Regions from separate parts of the Hahella aquimaris genome, predicted to be linked through region 4. Evidence: predicted binding sites of a transcription regulator. Region 4 holds the regulator's gene; each other region holds the start of a gene.
What was found. Region 4 encodes sigma-54, which starts transcription at its own class of promoters, with help from an activator protein. Its sites were predicted from a motif close to TGGCACNNNNNTTGCTNT; they were not measured.
Positions count from the first base shown of each region.

Region 1 (4,193 bases), 2.7 Mb from region 4:
CGTAATGATCAAAGATATGGGTCAGAATGCCTGTACCTGAAGTCATGGTAAGAAACTGAGAGCGGAAACCAATCAAGCCGCGAGAAGGCACAATAAACTCTAAACGAGTACGTCCTTTGCCGTCCGGGATCATGTTGACCAACTCACCGCGACGCAGCCCCATCACCTCCATGATCGATCCCTGGTGCTCATCCTCCACGTCGATAATAACCTGCTCGTAGGGCTCGACCTTCTGTCCATCAATCTCTTTTACGATAACTTCTGGACGGGAAACGCCTAATTCAAACCCTTCACGACGCATGGTCTCGATCAAAACGGATAAATGCAACTCACCGCGACCAGATACAATGAATTTGTCAGGAGAGTCGCCTTGCTCTACACGCAACGCTACGTTGTACAGCAGCTCTTTCTCCAATCTTTCCTTGATATTTCTACTGGTAACGTACTTACCTTCTTTACCAGCGAATGGCGAGTCATTGACCTGGAATGTCATGCTGACGGTCGGCTCATCTACGATCAACGCGGGAAGTGCTTCCGGACGTTCCGGGCTACATAGCGTATCGGAGATATTCAACTCATCCAAACCAGTAACACAGATAATGTCCCCGGCTTCCGCCTCAGGCACGTCCACGCGCTGCAGGCCGTGATAGCCCATTACGGTTAATACGCGCCCATTACGCTTGCCGCCATCGCGATCAACCACAACAACAGGCGTATTAGTTTTTACTTTACCGCGCGAAACGCGACCAATTCCGATAACGCCAACATAGCTGTTGTAATCGAGGGCGCTGATCTGCATCTGGAAGGGGCCATTAACATCGACAGAAGGAGCGGGAACCTTTTCAACCACCATTTCAAACAGAGGCGTCATGTCTTGTTGCAATGCATCCGGCTCAAGTCCCGCAATGCCGTTCAACGCTGAAGCATAAATAACAGGGAAGTCTAGCTGCTCTTCTGTAGCGCCTAGGCGGTCAAAAAGATCCATCACTTCACCGACGACCCAATCAGGACGAGCGCCAGGACGATCCACTTTATTGACAACAACGATAGGCTTCAGCCCACGAGCAAACGCTTTTTGAGTCACGAAGCGAGTTTGCGGCATAGGACCGTCAACTGCATCGACGAGCAGGAGAACAGAGTCAACCATAGACAGAACACGTTCAACTTCGCCGCCAAAGTCGGCGTGTCCAGGAGTATCTACGATATTAATTCGGTAATCATTCCACTTGATGGCGGTATTTTTCGCCAATATAGTAATGCCGCGCTCTCGTTCCTGGTCATTGGAATCCATAACGCGTTCAGCGTCCATGTCCTTGCGGCCTAAGGTGCCCGACTGCTGAAGGAGTTTGTCGACCAGAGTGGTTTTACCGTGGTCAACGTGGGCAATAATAGCAATATTTCTTAATTTCTCGATCACAAAAAACACCTGCAAAATAAACAGTCATGGGCTGAGGGCGCGACATTATAGCTGACGCCTGAATCTTTTTTATACATCTTTATACACCCTCCCGAAAATTTATCTATTCTTAGCCTGATACCAAAATGGTGCACGGCGCCCCAAAAGCGCACAGCCGCCCCAAAATTCGCACCATGATAGTGCAAACCTATTGAAAGGTTAGAGAAGTCGTCACGCTCACAGTTCATGGCGTCTTTTAAAAACAAGGAGTTATGATCAAAAAATCTCTTGGCAAATAATTTGCTAATCAGGAAAACCAGAAGCAACTGACCATGAGGCGTGATAGTATTTTTGCGCTCGTTAGACTTCCCGGAACGCTCTCCCCTCCACGGGTCTGTTTCATGGTGGCGAGGATACACTACTGCAGTGTTTCGGTTTCACCTCAACATAAATAAAATCTTACGGAGTAACTGGAATGTCAGAGAAAACTCTGAATCTTATTAAAGAGCACGAAGTTAAATGGGTTGATATGCGCTTTACCGACACTAAGGGTAAAGAGCAGCACGTGACTATCCCTGCTAGCGAAATCTCTCCGGAATTCTTTCAAGAAGGCAAAATGTTTGACGGTTCCTCCATCGCTGGTTGGAAAGGCATCAACGAGTCAGACATGATCCTGCTGGCGGACGATGAAACCGCCGTCATCGATCCGTTCACTGAAGAGACCACTCTGAACCTGACTTGCAACATCATCGAACCCGCCACCATGCAGGGTTACAATCGCGATCCTCGCTCTATCGCCCAGCGCGCAGAGGAGTACCTGAAGTCCACAGGCATCGCGGACACTGTATTGTTTGGACCAGAGCCTGAATTCTTCATTTTCGACAGCGTAAAATGGAAGTCCGACATCAACGGAGCCATGTACGAAATCTATTCCGAAGAAGCGGCCTGGGTATCTGGCGACGACTTTGAAAGGAACAACGTAGGTCACCGTCCTGGCGTAAAAGGCGGTTACTTCCCCGTACCTCCCGTTGACTCCCTGCATGATCTACGTGGCGCGATGTGCGCAGCGATGGAATCCATGGGTTTGACCATCGAAGTACACCACCACGAAGTAGGCACCGCAGGTCAGTGTGAAATCGGCGTTGGCGCCAACACCCTGGCGCGCAAAGCAGACGAAGTGCAAATTCTGAAGTACTGCGTACACAACGTAGCGCATGCTTACGGCAAGACTGCGACCTTCATGCCCAAGCCTCTTGTTGGCGACAACGGTTCAGGCATGCACTGCCACCAATCGCTGTCCAAAGACGGCAAGAACATTTTCTCTGGCGACGGCTATGCTGGTCTGAGCGACATCGCCCTGTACTACATTGGCGGCATCATCAAGCACGCTCGCGTATTGAACGCTTTCACAAACCCTTCCACTAACGCGTATAAGCGTTTGGTGCCAGGCTTTGAAGCGCCGGTTATGCTCGCTTACTCCGCTCGCAACCGTTCCGCTTCCATCCGTATTCCTTTCGTCACCAACCCGAAAGCGCGTCGGATTGAAGTCCGCTTCCCAGATCCTTCCGCCAACCCTTACTTGGCGTTCGCCGCCATGTTGATGGCTGGTCTGGACGGTATTCAGAACAAGATCCACCCTGGCGACGCTATGGATAAGGATCTGTACGATCTGCCGAAAGAAGAAGCCATGAACATCCCAACAGTATGTAGCTCTCTGTCACAAGCTCTGGATTATCTGGAGAAGGACCATGAGTTCCTGACCAAAGGCGACGTGTTCACCAAAGACATGATCGAAGCTTACATCGAGTTGAAGCGCAAAGAAGTAGAGCGTCTGGACATGACCACTCACCCAGTCGAATTCGAGATGTACTACTCTGTATAATCCGCTGCGAAGTTAACTACGACGGACTTGAAAACCCCGCAATCTGCGGGGTTTTTTTTGGTTCCGCTTCTGCTACAGTTCAAGTAACTGGTCAATTGGGTTGAAGTTATGAAATCTCGGTTCGCTTATATTCTTCTTTCTTCTGCGCTTTTTTCTTCTTATTCAGGTCTGGCCTGCGCAGAAATTTATCGCTGGGTCGACGCACAAGGCAATGTGGAATATTCCGACCAGGAGAGAGAGGGCGCCGAGAAAGTCGAAGTTGGCCCAACCGCAACGATAACCATGCCAAAAATGACGGATATACCGCCTCGCAGCAATGATGAGCCGGAGCCTGCGCCTTCAAGCTACTATGCAACGCTGAATATAACCTTCCCCACCAATGACTCCGCTTTTCACTCCGGTAACGGCGATCTGACCGTATTATTCACATCGGATCCAACTCTGTACCCCAATCACAGCTACCGCGTCTCGCTGGACGGAAGCCCGGTTGGAACAACCAAGGATAACTTCCTTGAGCTGAAAGGCGTTAACCGGGGCACACACTCCGTTTCTCTTGATGTGATTGATAATTCAGGCGTTGTCCAGAGCGCAGCGCCAGTGCAGTTCACCATTCATCGCCCCAGCATAAAAAACTAGCCCAACATAACGCACCAAAATAGCGCATAATTAAAAACTAGCGCATCCACTTTGTGCATGACGCGCCATGATCACGCACATCGCCGCAGACTTACGTTGCGCCAAAGCCCGCTTCTGGAGCGCTTCCTAGGGGCATAGCTCACATTTGGGCTATCCGCCCCACGCCTGTGCAGAGAACCCGGTAATTCGCACCGCTTTACCGCAGTTCTGGTTTGGATATTGCATTCACAATGCAAAAATAGGTCAACTTTATGCTACCCATCGTTTTTCAGACTCGCT
Region 1 covers NZ_CP132203.1:4,774,607-4,778,799, forward strand. Annotated here, with positions in the region: gene typA (translational GTPase TypA) at 1-1,417, opposite strand, end outside; gene glnA (glutamate--ammonia ligase) at 1,872-3,278, shown strand; gene O5O45_RS21115 (DUF4124 domain-containing protein) at 3,387-3,914, shown strand; gene glnL (nitrogen regulation protein NR(II)) at 4,166-4,193, shown strand, end outside.
Region 1: the regulator sigma-54 is predicted to act here: its motif matches at 1,686-1,703, upstream of glnA (glutamate--ammonia ligase).

Region 2 (4,193 bases), 2.3 Mb from region 4:
GGGAAATGCTTTGAGGCCAGGAGAAATCGATACGCGCCTTTTCCTCGGCGATATGCGCGCCGACTTTATCAACGCCGTTCAGCTTGCGATAGAAGAGTTCGAGCACCAGTTCTGCGGCAAAATGCAGTCGCATCAGGCGATATCGTCTCTCCCAATCAATGGTGATTTCCACTGGATCGCCGACCTGAAGCGCATGATCGTCCGGCAGCTCGTAAAAAATTTCCTGCTCTTCCTTGCGCGCGCTAATCACTCTGAAGCCGCCAATGGTCCCATGGTCGCTTTCCTGTCCGCCGGAGAGCGCATAAAAGATAGTTTCCTCGACCGTTATCACGGCGTCTTGTACGCTAGTGACGTAGGTGCTGAGAGTCGTGAGGTAGGGGTCTTCCCAGAATATTTTTCTTGTCATACTTCTGCCTGAAAAAGTCCTTTAAACAGATACGCGGAATCTTCGCCAACCATTGCAGCGTTTGCAAGAGGGGAGGAGATCAATGACCAGCCTGATTCCCGCTTTTGACCCGCTCCAGGATATTGCGCCAAAGCTGTAGTGGGGAGATGCTGGCGTAACCAGATTCCTGGGCGTTATTTCCTTGATAAAAGGCAGCCAACTCAGAGTACTTCTTTGCATAGTTTGCGACAGTGCAAAGTCGCGACGGCTCAGCCGCCGCTTGATTTTATAATCTGATCATCCCTGAAACGAAAGGATGTCATGTATCTGGCTAAGCTATACGCAGATAGTAAGTTTTTGCTTGGGTGAGTTGCGCATAGGCTAGTTCCGATAGCTGCGCGCCGCATCCAGATTGTTTAACGCCTCCCCAAGCCAGAGTAGGGTCAATATGAGTGCTTTGGTTCATCAGCACTGCGCCAGTCTGTAGTCTCTCGCCTATTGCCTGGGCGCGGGCAGCGTCCTGGGTCCACAGAGAGGCCCTTAGACCGTAAAGACTGTCGTTCATATAGTGGATGGCTTCAGCGTCATCCTTCACCTTCATGACGCCTATAATCGGGCCGAAGGTCTCACTTGTCATCAATGCCATGGAATGATCGACGTTCGTTAGCACCTGTGGTGGCAGATAGGCTGGACCCAGGCATGAGTCAGAGCAATGAGCTTGCTCAATGCAAGGCGTTGCGCCCTGTGCGATAGCTGCGTTCAGTTGTGTTTTGACCGCCATGGCCTGTTGCGGGCTTACCATCGGCCCTAATGTGGTGGAGGGTTCCATGGGATTGGCCAATTTGTAGTGTTTAACGTCCGCAACCAAGGCGTCTAAGAAGTCGTCATAGATATCTTCGTGAACATATACGCGTTCGATGGCGCGATTGGATTGTCCGCAATTGAACAAAGCGCCTTGGGCAATACTGGCGGCGCTTGAATGCAATGGCGCGTCGGAGAAAACATAAGCAGGATTGTTGCCGCCTAAATCAAGAGTTAGCCTTCTGAAAGTTCCAGCGGCGGCGCGCTCAATAGCGACGCCTTTCGCACTGGGCCCGGTAAAGGAAACATGGCCTATTCGTTGGTCGCTGATCAAGCGTAATGTATCTGCGTCGTTGACGTGTAAATGCTGAAATACGCCGTCTGGGAGCCCGGCCTCAAAGAATATGTGAGAGAACCGCTCCGCACACAATAGCGTCTGCATGGAATGTTTGAGAATAACGCAGTTGCCCGCCATGAGTGCAGGAATAATAGCGCTGGCTGCGGTAAGGTAAGGATGACTCCATGGCGCGATACACAAGGCTATGCCTAGAGGTTCGCGCCTCATAAAACGGCGAATGCCGGTTTTTGGTTGCGTTATGATGTCTTCAAGATATCTTTCGGCGATATCAATCATGTGTTCGGCACACACTTCCGTCTCTTTGATTTCTTGGGGCGTCTCGCGCACTGGACGGCCCATCAATAGGGTAATCTCCGGAGCAATCTCCCGCGTTTGCGTCGCTAGCGCGGCAATGGCGAGACGGCAATAGCGTGCGCGCTCTGTGATGGAGACTGTACGCCAGATTCTTTGGGCGGTGAGTGCGCGTTCGAGTGCTGCGTGGATTTGAAAGTCTGTGGCTGGTTCCCTTTCCGCCACTAGTGATCCGTCAATGGGTGAAATGATTCTCATGATAGCTGCTTCCCTATACTTGTCGTCGCAATAAAATTCCCTCTGCTCAGCTTTAATTATTGCAAATTCCTGGGGGTTGTCGCGTGGTTTTACAAATCTTGTGGAACGTTTCCTATTGCATTTGGGACGTCTCTGTGTGGGTAGAAGGAAGGGGAGTGATCTCCCGGTTTTGGTTTGCGTTAGATTATTGGTGCGGCATGCACTAATTTCGTTGAATAGTCCATTATTTTTACATATCTAATAAGACAAAAAAGCATTGTCCTTATAAATCAAAGGTCTAAATGTTGGCATGCTGGTTGCTATGTAACGGGAGCAATAAGGGCACGACTCTTCACTATAAAAACTAGCATTTACGCTAAATCAATTTAACCGACATTTTTCAGAGGACATCATGAAGAAACTCGCATTTCTAGCAAGCCTTCCATTAATGCTGGGCGCGGCCAGCGCATATGCTATTCCAGCTTCTTACGGCACTACTACTCACGACACAACTGCGTGGCAAGAACTGGCGGACGCGCCTAATGGCGACTCCTACGGCGTTTCCTGGACTACTGACGGCGGCGCAAGCTGGGGTCGTAACGACCTGACTGTCGGTCAAACCGTTCAATTCAAATTCAGCGTACACAAGAAGAATGTGGGTACACACTACGCTGACCTGATGAAAGCCTGGATTGACTGGGACCAAAATGGCGTATTCGACGCTAGCGACGAAATTGCATACGGCGAACACAAACTGACTGACTTTGAGCCAGTGTTGGGAATGTGGCAGGCGCCTACTAACCCAGACTTTTCTTTCTTCTCAAGCGAATACACGCTGACCAACGCTGACGTGGGCGATTTCTGGTTGCGCTCTATCGTGACTTGCAGCCACTCAATCACCAACATGTACGGCGGTACTTGGAATGATCAGTGGAAAACTGAATACACTGGTAGCTATGAAGATCGTATGACTCCAACCGGTCATTATTACCAAGGTGAAACTGAAGAGTGGAAAATCTCTGTTCACTCTGTACCTGAACCCACTACTTTCGCACTGTTGGGTCTGGGCCTGATTGGTCTCGTAGCTAGAAAGCGCGCTAAATAATATAATCGCAGCTAGCTTTGATGATCCTGGATCGGCGGGAGTTTTTTCTCCGGTCCAGGTATCGCTTTTCCTCTTCTAGCTGACGCTCATACTCAGATTATCTCGAAGTAGCGCTCCAGCTCCCACATTGAAATATATTTCCTGTATTCCCGCTCCTCCCACTCGCGAGTCGCTGCAAAGTGCTCGACAAAAGGGGAACCAAAAAAGTCTCTGGCCATCTGGCAGTTTTTCAGGCGTTGCGCCGCGTCCCATAAAGTCGACGGAAGCTGCAAATGCTCAGGAAATGTCTGATCATAGGCGTTGCCGTCCACCATGCATTCCGGTTCGAGTTTGTTTTCCATTCCCCACAGTCCCGATGCGATGACCGCCGCGAGGATGACATAGGGGTTGGCGTCGGCGGCGCCAATTCGATACTCCAATCGTTGAGATTGTATGTCTCCGGGAATAACTCGGATAGCGCAGGTTCTGTTATCGATGCCAACGCTGGCTTCTGTAGGAGCCCAGAACCCGGGAATGAGTCGTCGATAAGAATTAATCGTGGGAGCAATCATCGCCATGAGTTCTGGCATAAGCTTTTGTTGGCCTGCGATGAAATGGCGCATTGTGGCGCTCATTTTGGCTTCTTTTTCTCCATCATAAAAAAGGTTTAGCCCTTTGTTGTCTTTTAACGATAAATGTATGTGGCCGCTCTGTCCGGGATAATCTTTCGACCACTTGGCCATGAAGGTGGCCATCTTGCCTTGCTTTTGCAGCGCAACTTTTGTGAACGTTTTAAACAGTGCGGCTTTATCGGCTGCGTTAATTGCTTCATCGTGGGTAATCGCCGCCTCAAGAACTCCGGGACCGGTTTCCTCATGGAGGCCTTCAAGAGGAAAGTCCATATCATCCGCCAACTGTAAAAGATTCAAATAGGTATCTGACTCCACGCTGTTGCGGATGACGGAATAACCGAATTCTGACGGCGCCATGGGGGTGAGGCCCTGGAAAGATTTCTCCCGGATACTGTGAGGCGTTTC
Region 2 covers NZ_CP132203.1:5,088,763-5,092,955, reverse strand. Annotated here, with positions in the region: gene O5O45_RS22470 (alanyl-tRNA editing protein) at 1-406, opposite strand, end outside; gene O5O45_RS22465 (aldehyde dehydrogenase family protein) at 717-2,093, opposite strand; gene O5O45_RS22460 (PEP-CTERM sorting domain-containing protein) at 2,485-3,177, shown strand; gene O5O45_RS22455 (glutamine synthetase family protein) at 3,270-4,193, opposite strand, start outside.
Region 2: the regulator sigma-54 is predicted to act here: its motif matches at 2,379-2,396, upstream of O5O45_RS22460 (PEP-CTERM sorting domain-containing protein).

Region 3 (4,193 bases), 450 kb from region 4:
CGTTTCTTTAACGCCCAGCCATAGTTGGACCCTGTCGCCAGCATTTGGGCAACGTCCGTCGTCACGTCAAACTGCACAGAACCACTATTAATGTTCTGAACATCGACGCTATCAGTGGCGGCAGCGCTGAAGCCTCCGCCGTCCCAACCGCAAACCAAAGCGCTGGCGCAACGCCACGTCGCCTCACTCTCGCTCCAATCCTCCTGCGCACGATGCAGATCGATCAACGAACCGCCTCCAGCCCAATCATTGCCGTTAAAGTCGACATTCAAAGCCAGCTTGACCGAAGTGATGCTACCGGCGTAATCCGCCAAAGAAGAGAGGTCAAATTTAACCAGCGCACGCTGAACATTGGCTTCTGGAGATAAAGAAAGATAGGGACTGCCGCCCTGGCTGGAATCAGCTAGCTGTTCCTGCAAGACCGTATCCGCAACCGGCTCAAGCACCACCACACCCGCTTGCGCTACAGCAGGTGCAGCGCCAAGCGCTAACGCCATCTTAACGCCCGCCGTCAACTTGCGTCTTTCCCACCAAACCTTCTGGTTTAAATCACCCGCCATGCGCCACTCCCGAATAATGATCAGATAAAGTGACCATTATTTATACAATGGCGTGACAATCAGTTCAGTTACGGCGTTGTTTTGTATCCAATAGGCACTGATGAGAAAAGGACAAGGAGGTAATCGCGGCTTTCATGAGATATATGTAGAAAAACCCAGATATCAATCAAATGGACCTAGATGTGACTTTTTCTCTTTTTTACTGATCTAGAGACAGGAGCAACGGTGTAGCTGACAGCCATTCGAGCAACATCCCATTTTTGCTCGCATTGCTCGCATAGATCAAAGCTTCCACATGGCTTTGTTAAGGACTCCTTCCCACACCCTTCACATCTTTCTGGAGATCTTCGGATTAGTGCATAGACCCCTAAAAACAACAACAAAAACAGAATCATAGCAATTGTGAGCATACTGTCTCCCGGATTACTGCCTGCGTTTTCGACAACTAAGCCATCCAATTACGCTTTACTCGGTTCCGGTCCCTTACCATGAAGTGTAGAACAAAAAACAACCAACCAATACAAGCATGGGGTAATTTTTATTTAAGGAGAGATAAACAGGAGGAGAGACAGATAGAAAAAAGGAACGACGAATAGCCGCTGTTGAGACGAGACTGAAACTTAAAAGGCTTGAGAGTGGGGCTATGTGCGCCCCACTCTGACAGAGAACTAAGCCTTTTCTTTCTTACGGCGCACTGCCACCATTGACACAAGGCCTAAACCTAATAGACCAACCAGAGAAGGCTCATCAACGAAAATATAATAGCCTTTGTCTCCGTACAATTTTGCTTCTTTATACTGATCCGGCGTACATTCAGGCTTATCGCTGCCGGGTTCAGGCATAGGCGCACAACTATCGTCGTGGAACAACATCTCTGAAAAGACAGATGTTACCCTAATCATCCCCAATCCATCCGTGCTATCCAGATAATCTGTTAACAGATCTCTGATTTCGAAGGAGTAATGGTAAACACCGTTTTCTTTCAAGCTATCCCAAGGGCTAGGAAACTGCAGCGGATACGGGTCATCCAGCAGACTTTTCCATGTTCCATCCCTAGACAAATAGTCAAAATTGAAAGCCGTTTCATAAATAAAGACGTTTTTGTCATCAGGTAAGTCATCAATGACTATATCGTAGTCCAAAGTAACACTGGTCGATTCCGGCCAGGGCATACCCCAATGGTTCTTGATATCAACGTAGGACGCCGAAGCGTTCAACGATATTACTGAGAATAATGTCAAAAGAGCAGATTTCATAGTATCTGTCATCCGTGTTGTGTTTTTATAAAAAGCGCACTTGGCTAAAATAACGACAGCGTTAAGGCGTCCATATCGAGCAACCGGATCTCCTTTCAACCGGCATTTTCACCGACTAACTGCAAATACAATCGGAAAAAATAGCGCCATTCTGTCCAATTTTCAGCAATACCCGTAAATTACAACTTTGCTGTCAGGATTGCTATTTCAAACGAATACCTGTTTCCTGTCAACGAGTTAAATTGCATATAAAGTGCAATCTAAGCATGTATTTTCGGACTAGGAACTTCGGAGTATCCAATGCTAATTAAAAGCTACAGAGAGTTATGTAGATATTTCCCGAAGGCATAAAACCTTCGCTTGATCTGGACTACATCACACTCAGAAAGGCTTGGCTCACAGGGGCCGCAAGATAAATATATTTAACAAAGCGTTAACCTGAAAATGCCTGCGCCTCTCCTTAAAAATAAGGATAAAAAGATATAAACACATCCTTTTTCGTCTAAAGCGATAAACAATTACAAATACCGTCAAAACTCCAATTAGGAATGCAAAACCCTAATCTGTTCGAGGCGGATTATAGTTAACCAGAAAACTTATAACTACTAATTATAAAGATAACGCCCAATATAACATCCCAACAACACCCTATTTACGCTCCTGCCATAGGACCAACCTCCCTATAAAACTTCGCTCATCGTCAAACTGAAATTGCAATAGCGCATGTTAAGCCTCTGCTCCCACCTGACGACTCACATCAAGCAACACCAGCACATAAATCTCACCTCCATTAAAAGGCCATTGATTTAATTCCCTTTTTTCGCAAAATCGCCTTTAATAGCGACCTTTTTAAGAAGAGACGCCCGCTGTAACGATGATTGAGACTTCGAGATTAATTCTGCGCCCGATTGAATCCACGGACTTGCCGTTCTTCAAAGACTTCCTTGCCTGCCCTGTATCGACTCGTTTTCTGCCTAACGAAGGTCCTTATTCTCCAGAGCAGATTGCAGGCTACGTACGCAACCGGGTGGAGCATTGGCAGCGTGGATTTGGCTCTTTCATGATCATTTGCAAGTCCAGTACGGAGTATGTGGGTTATGTGGGAGTCGAAGAGAGCTCCTGCCCCGGTTGCTTCGATTTACGTTACGGCGTCGCACGCGCCCATGCAGGGCAAGGGTTCGCCAAGGAGGCTGCGATCGCCTGTATTGAGTATGCGCTGGGGCGGGAGGAGTTCGATCAGGTTTTTGGCGTTGCGAAAGAGGATAACCTGGCCTCGGTCGCCATACTGCAGAAAATCGGCATGACGCCAACTCACCACCACCGACTTTATGAAGCGGACGGGCTGTTAACCTTCGCCATCAGCGCCGCCCGCTTTTATGAGTTATATGACTAATTTCGTTAGTTAGTCTGACTGCGGTTTGTCGGGGTGGTTCAGCGCGTAACTGTAGCAATCTGAGGCGCTATGATTACCCGCCAGCGATCCGTATTGTGCGGTGAAATCGACAGGGATGCCGACATGCTCGTAGAGATCTCGATCCAATACGCCTGGAGGCACTTCTGGCACTAAGTCCGTGGTATTAACGATGCGATAAGTGGGCACGCCGCATTGGTTGTAAGCATTTACAAACTCAGGATCGCCCACGCGCGGGCTGGCAAGATTGTAATGCCGGACATTCACGACGCCGGGCTTATAGCCAGAGTGATTGATAATATCCGGCGTCGCCAGTGTCGAGAGAGATGAGCCGAGGCTATGCCCTCCAATCAAAAGGCTCTTGGGATTATTTACTTGCTGTAACACCTCCAGAATAGCCTGATTCATCGTGCCGTAGAGCTTGAGAAAGCCGTCATGGGCTTTGCCATAGCCAAACACCTGCGGATAAGGACTCTGTCCGGCTTCTGCATCGTCAATCCAGTCGTCCAGAGACTCCGTGCCGCGAAACATCAGATAGACATCTCCCGCATCCGTCCAGGAGACAAAGGCGAAAGGCTCCGAGGTTTTGAAAATCCACAGCATGGTTTCGGCCCCCCAAATGGGCTGGCTATAATTCATCGCCGGCCCTTTCGGGGTCCACTTGAAATGATCTTTATGGGGCTTTTTCTGATCCACCCATTGGTCGTACATGTCGTAGGCGGTATTCACCAGGGTGGCGCAAATTCGCGCGTCTTCCATATGGAAAGGCGCGGGAGGGAAATACATGGGGATGGCGCTCATTCGTATTCTCCTGTGCTCCTTGGAAACAAAAGCCGGCGTGTGTCGAGCCGGCTATTGATTGAGCATAGACCAGAATATGACGCACGCCGTGCAGACAGATTACGCCGCCGCTTCCCGCAGACGTCGATTTAGCGCTGGCAGCCTCGCCAAAACGCCGATCACGAC
Region 3 covers NZ_CP132203.1:720,541-724,733, reverse strand. Annotated here, with positions in the region: gene O5O45_RS03510 (DNRLRE domain-containing protein) at 1-560, opposite strand, end outside; gene O5O45_RS03505 (PEP-CTERM sorting domain-containing protein) at 1,229-1,816, opposite strand; gene O5O45_RS03500 (GNAT family N-acetyltransferase) at 2,691-3,209, shown strand; gene O5O45_RS03495 (lipase family protein) at 3,219-4,028, opposite strand; gene O5O45_RS03490 (hypothetical protein) at 4,128-4,193, opposite strand, start outside.
Region 3: the regulator sigma-54 is predicted to act here: its motif matches at 2,058-2,075, upstream of O5O45_RS03505 (PEP-CTERM sorting domain-containing protein).

Region 4 (4,193 bases):
TAGGTCCAAGTGTTCGCTGGTGGCCTCCTGAGGCACGATCAGAACGAACAGCAGGTCTACGGGTTCGTTGTCTATGGCGTCAAAAGGGATCTTGTCCTTGAGTGTAATCAAGGCCCCTATGATGCGGTCGCAGTTTTCCAGGCGGCAGTGGGGTATTGCGATGCCCTGGCCGATACCAGTGCTGCCGAGTCTTTCACGGCAGATCAGGTTGGTAAAAATGGCGTTCTCGTCCAAAAATGGAAAATGTTGCGCAATCAGATTGGCGATATATTCGAGAACGCGCTTCTTACTCGAGCCCGACACCCCACAGCGTGTGAGGGCGGGCGAGATAATTGACTCAATAGTTAGTGTGGTTTGGGCCATGTTCTGTTATCTGGCGGATGCGCCGTGCATCCGATCAACGTGCTTCTCTTTGTGTTTGAGGATCTGGCGATCTAATTTGTCCACCAGTGCGTCAATTGACGCGTACATATCTTCGTGTTCAGCATTGGCATGCAGGTCAGCGCCGCTTATGTGCATGGTTGCTTCTGCAATCTGACGCTGTTTTTGAATGGAGAGCGTAACTTGGACATTACTGATACTGTCGAAGTGTCGTTCGAGCTTGTCGAACTTGTTGTTAACGTAATCTTTCAGTGCTTCAGTTAACTCGACTTGATGTCCGGTGATGTTCATTTGCATACTTTGCTCCTAATGCCAATATACGGTGCATTATGAATTTTGCACTTCCATGAAAAATACTAGCACATCCAGTTTGTGACTATTTGATTTAAGTCTTATACCTGTATTCCTCCTTTTAAATTAATCGCTTACGTTCATTGGAAGGCGGAATGGAAAGCGCCTCCCGGTACTTTGCGATCGTGCGACGGGCGACGTTGATGCCCTGTTCGCCAAGCAGCGCAGCAATTTTGCTGTCGCTCAATGGTTTCTTCGGTGATTCCGCCGCAACTAACTTCTTGATAATAGCTCTAATAGCGGTCGAAGAACACTCGCCACCCGTGTCTGTGCTGACATGGCTGGAGAAAAAGTACTTCAGCTCAAATACGCCGCGAGGAGTGTGCATATATTTCTGGGTGGTCACCCGGGAAATGGTTGACTCATGCATCTCCACCGCCTCCGCAATATCGTGCAGCACCAGCGGCTTCATCGCCTCTTCGCCGTACTCTAGGAATCCTTGCTGATGTTCGACGATTTGTGAAGCGACTTTCAACAGAGTTTCATTACGGCTTTGCAAGCTTTTGATAAACCAGCGCGCTTCCTGTAACTGATCGCGCAAGTAAGTGTTGTCTGAGCTGTTGTCCGCGCGTCTCACCAAGCCCGCATAGCCAGGGTTGATGCGGATCTTGGGGGCGATTTCCGGATTCAGCTCCACCAGCCACCGGCCATTGTTTTTTTTGACGATAACGTCAGGAACCACATATTCGGTATTGCTTTCCTGAATGCCTTCGCCCGGTCTTGGGTTCAAACTTTGAATCAGCTTTAGTACTTCCCGCAGATCGTCTTCTTTCAGGCGGCTGCGACGCATTAGTTGGGCGTAGTCGCGGTTGCCAAGCAGATTGATGTAGTGGCTGACCACCAGCTTGGCTTGACCTAGCCAAGGGGTGTCTTTCGGCAGTTGATTCAGCTGGCTCAGCAGGCAATCCTGCAGGTTGCAGGTGGCGACACCGGGAGGATCGAATTGCTGGATACGTTTTAAAACTGCGCATACTTCGTCCAGCTCAATTTCTTCTTCCCCCTCAGTTTGCAGACCGCTATGAATTTCATCGGGAGTGAGGGAGAGATAACCATCAGGACTGACTGCATCAATAATCGCTACGGCGATCATGCGGTCAATGTCGGACATGGGGGTAAGGTTGAGTTGCCAGAGAAGGTGGTCTTGCAGGGTTTCGCCTTTGCTGTTGCGGGACTCGAAGTCGTATTCGTCATCCTCGCCGCCGCTGTAGTTGCTTGATCCGCTTTGGAAGACATCATCCCAGGCGGTATCGACGGGCAAATCGTTCGGAATGGAGTCGGACCAGTTGTCCTCTTCAGCGAACCCCCCTTCATCCATGCCCGACTCCTGCGTTCGTTCCTTGCTGGAGTTGTTGGCGAGCATGTCGCTGATCGTATCGTTCTGAACGTGGTTGGGTGATTCGTCCTCTTCAGACACTTCCAGCATGGGGTTGGACTCAAGCGCTTGTTGAATCTCCTGCTGTAAATCCAGTGTTGAAAGCTGCAAAAGTTTTATTGCTTGTTGCAGTTGCGGGGTCATGGTCAGCTGTTGACCCAGCTTTAACTGCAATGAAGTTTTCATAACCATCTGATGCTTACCACCGATTCAGGCACAGATCTTGTGAGTTTTTCATAGTTATTAGGTGCTTTAATCCTAAGCTCTTGAGCCTTGAGGTCCATCTGGGATGGAGACCGCCGGTTAAACTAAAGTTTGAACTGGTCACCCAGATAGACCTCTCTAACCTTTGGGTTGGCAAGGATATCACTTGGGGCGCCGCTTGCGATAATAAATCCTTCACTGACAATATAGGCGCGTTCACAAATATCCAAGGTCTCGCGCACATTATGATCTGTAATTAAAACGCCGATGCCGCGCTTTTTGAGATGCTCAATAATCTGCTTGATATCGTTGACGGAAATAGGGTCCACCCCGGCGAATGGTTCATCCAGCAGGACAAATTTTGGCTCTGTGGCCAGCGCGCGAGCGATTTCCACGCGTCGACGTTCGCCCCCTGAGAGGCTCATGCCAAGGCTTTTGCGAATATGGGTGATGTGAAACTCCTGTAGCAGTTCTTCCATTTTTAGTTTGCGCTCCTTGCGGCTGAGATCTGCTCTGGTCTCAAGGATGGCGTAGATATTGTCCTCCACTGACAGCTTTCTGAAGACCGATGCTTCCTGTGGCAGATAGCCGATGCCCTTGCGCGCTCTCCCGTGCATAGGCAGGCCAGTGATTTCCGCTTCGTCAATGAATACGCTGCCTTTGTCGCTGGGGATCAGTCCTACCACCATGTAAAAGCAGGTGGTTTTTCCTGCGCCGTTAGGTCCGAGGAGGCCAACGATTTCGCCGCTGCGAATTTCAACGGACACATCTTTTACAACAGGCCGTTTTTTGTAGGCCTTGGCCAGATTTCTGGCAGTGAGGGTGCTCATTGTTTATTAGATTTGGGCGGATGATAGATGATTTCAACCTGCTCGGTTTGATTGCCCGATGAGGCTCCCTTTGCCGTGACTAAACGCTTGTCTGTGAAATAAATGATTTCTTCGCCTTCCACTGAGCTGTTGTCCTGAAGAATGCGCGCATGGTTACGCATAACGACTTTACTCTGGCTGCGGTCATAGTCCATGTTTTCTGCGTAAGCGTGGGTTTCAGTTTGTTTTTCTTCGTCAAACTGCACCAAATGAGCAGGCTTGCCGGTTGCTTGGAAGCGACTGATGCCATTGTCATCGGTGTATAAAATGACTTTGTCCGCCTCAATGCTGGATTTGCCTTGGGTAATGACGACATTGCCAATATAGGTGTCGATGCCTTTCTGGCCGTCTCTCTCCCAGCGACCGGCTTTGATGCGCACTGGTTCATCGCTGCCGTTAAGAAGGTCCAAAGCATGGCTTAACGGGGCGAAAATAAAGCCCAGCAACAGCGCCACGGTGAATAGTTTACTTGGGTTGTGCATAAACGCCGGTTACCTGAGAAAGTAATACAATAAGCTTTTTATCAATGTCCGCCTCCATTCCGACAGCGGTTAACTGATTGATATTTGAAGTTATCTTAACGGGTTGATCGGTGCTGATAAAGCGTGACTTGTTGTTGTAGTCAAGCGCTTGCGTTTGCATGAGAATCGGCGCGCCGTCGTTGGATGCGCCATTTACCTCTACATCTCCACGCAGTTTCAAGGTGTCCTGCTTGATAAGCAGTTCGCCCTCCAAAGACTCTACATGCCAGCTTTTCTCCCCTTGCTGGAAGATTTCCAGGTTGGGGCGCGTCAGTACGCCAGTGTCCGTATCGGGGTAGTGCTTCGCCAGTTGGCTTTGCAGGCGGCTGGTGAGTGCGCCTTCTTTGTTGTAGGTGGTGTAAACCGCGTTGATGACAAATGCGTCAGGCTCGTCTTTCAGGAGTGACTCTTCCTCGAAGAACGGGGCGCTTGCTTCGTCCTGATAGGCGACTAGATAAAAAACCAGAAACGCCGCCAAAGCCGCGTAGAGCCACT
Region 4 covers NZ_CP132203.1:270,949-275,141, forward strand. Annotated here, with positions in the region: gene ptsN (PTS IIA-like nitrogen regulatory protein PtsN) at 1-363, opposite strand, end outside; gene hpf (ribosome hibernation-promoting factor, HPF/YfiA family) at 370-678, opposite strand; gene O5O45_RS01375 (RNA polymerase factor sigma-54) at 794-2,290, opposite strand; gene lptB (LPS export ABC transporter ATP-binding protein) at 2,413-3,138, opposite strand; gene lptA (lipopolysaccharide transport periplasmic protein LptA) at 3,135-3,659, opposite strand; gene lptC (LPS export ABC transporter periplasmic protein LptC) at 3,643-4,193, opposite strand, start outside.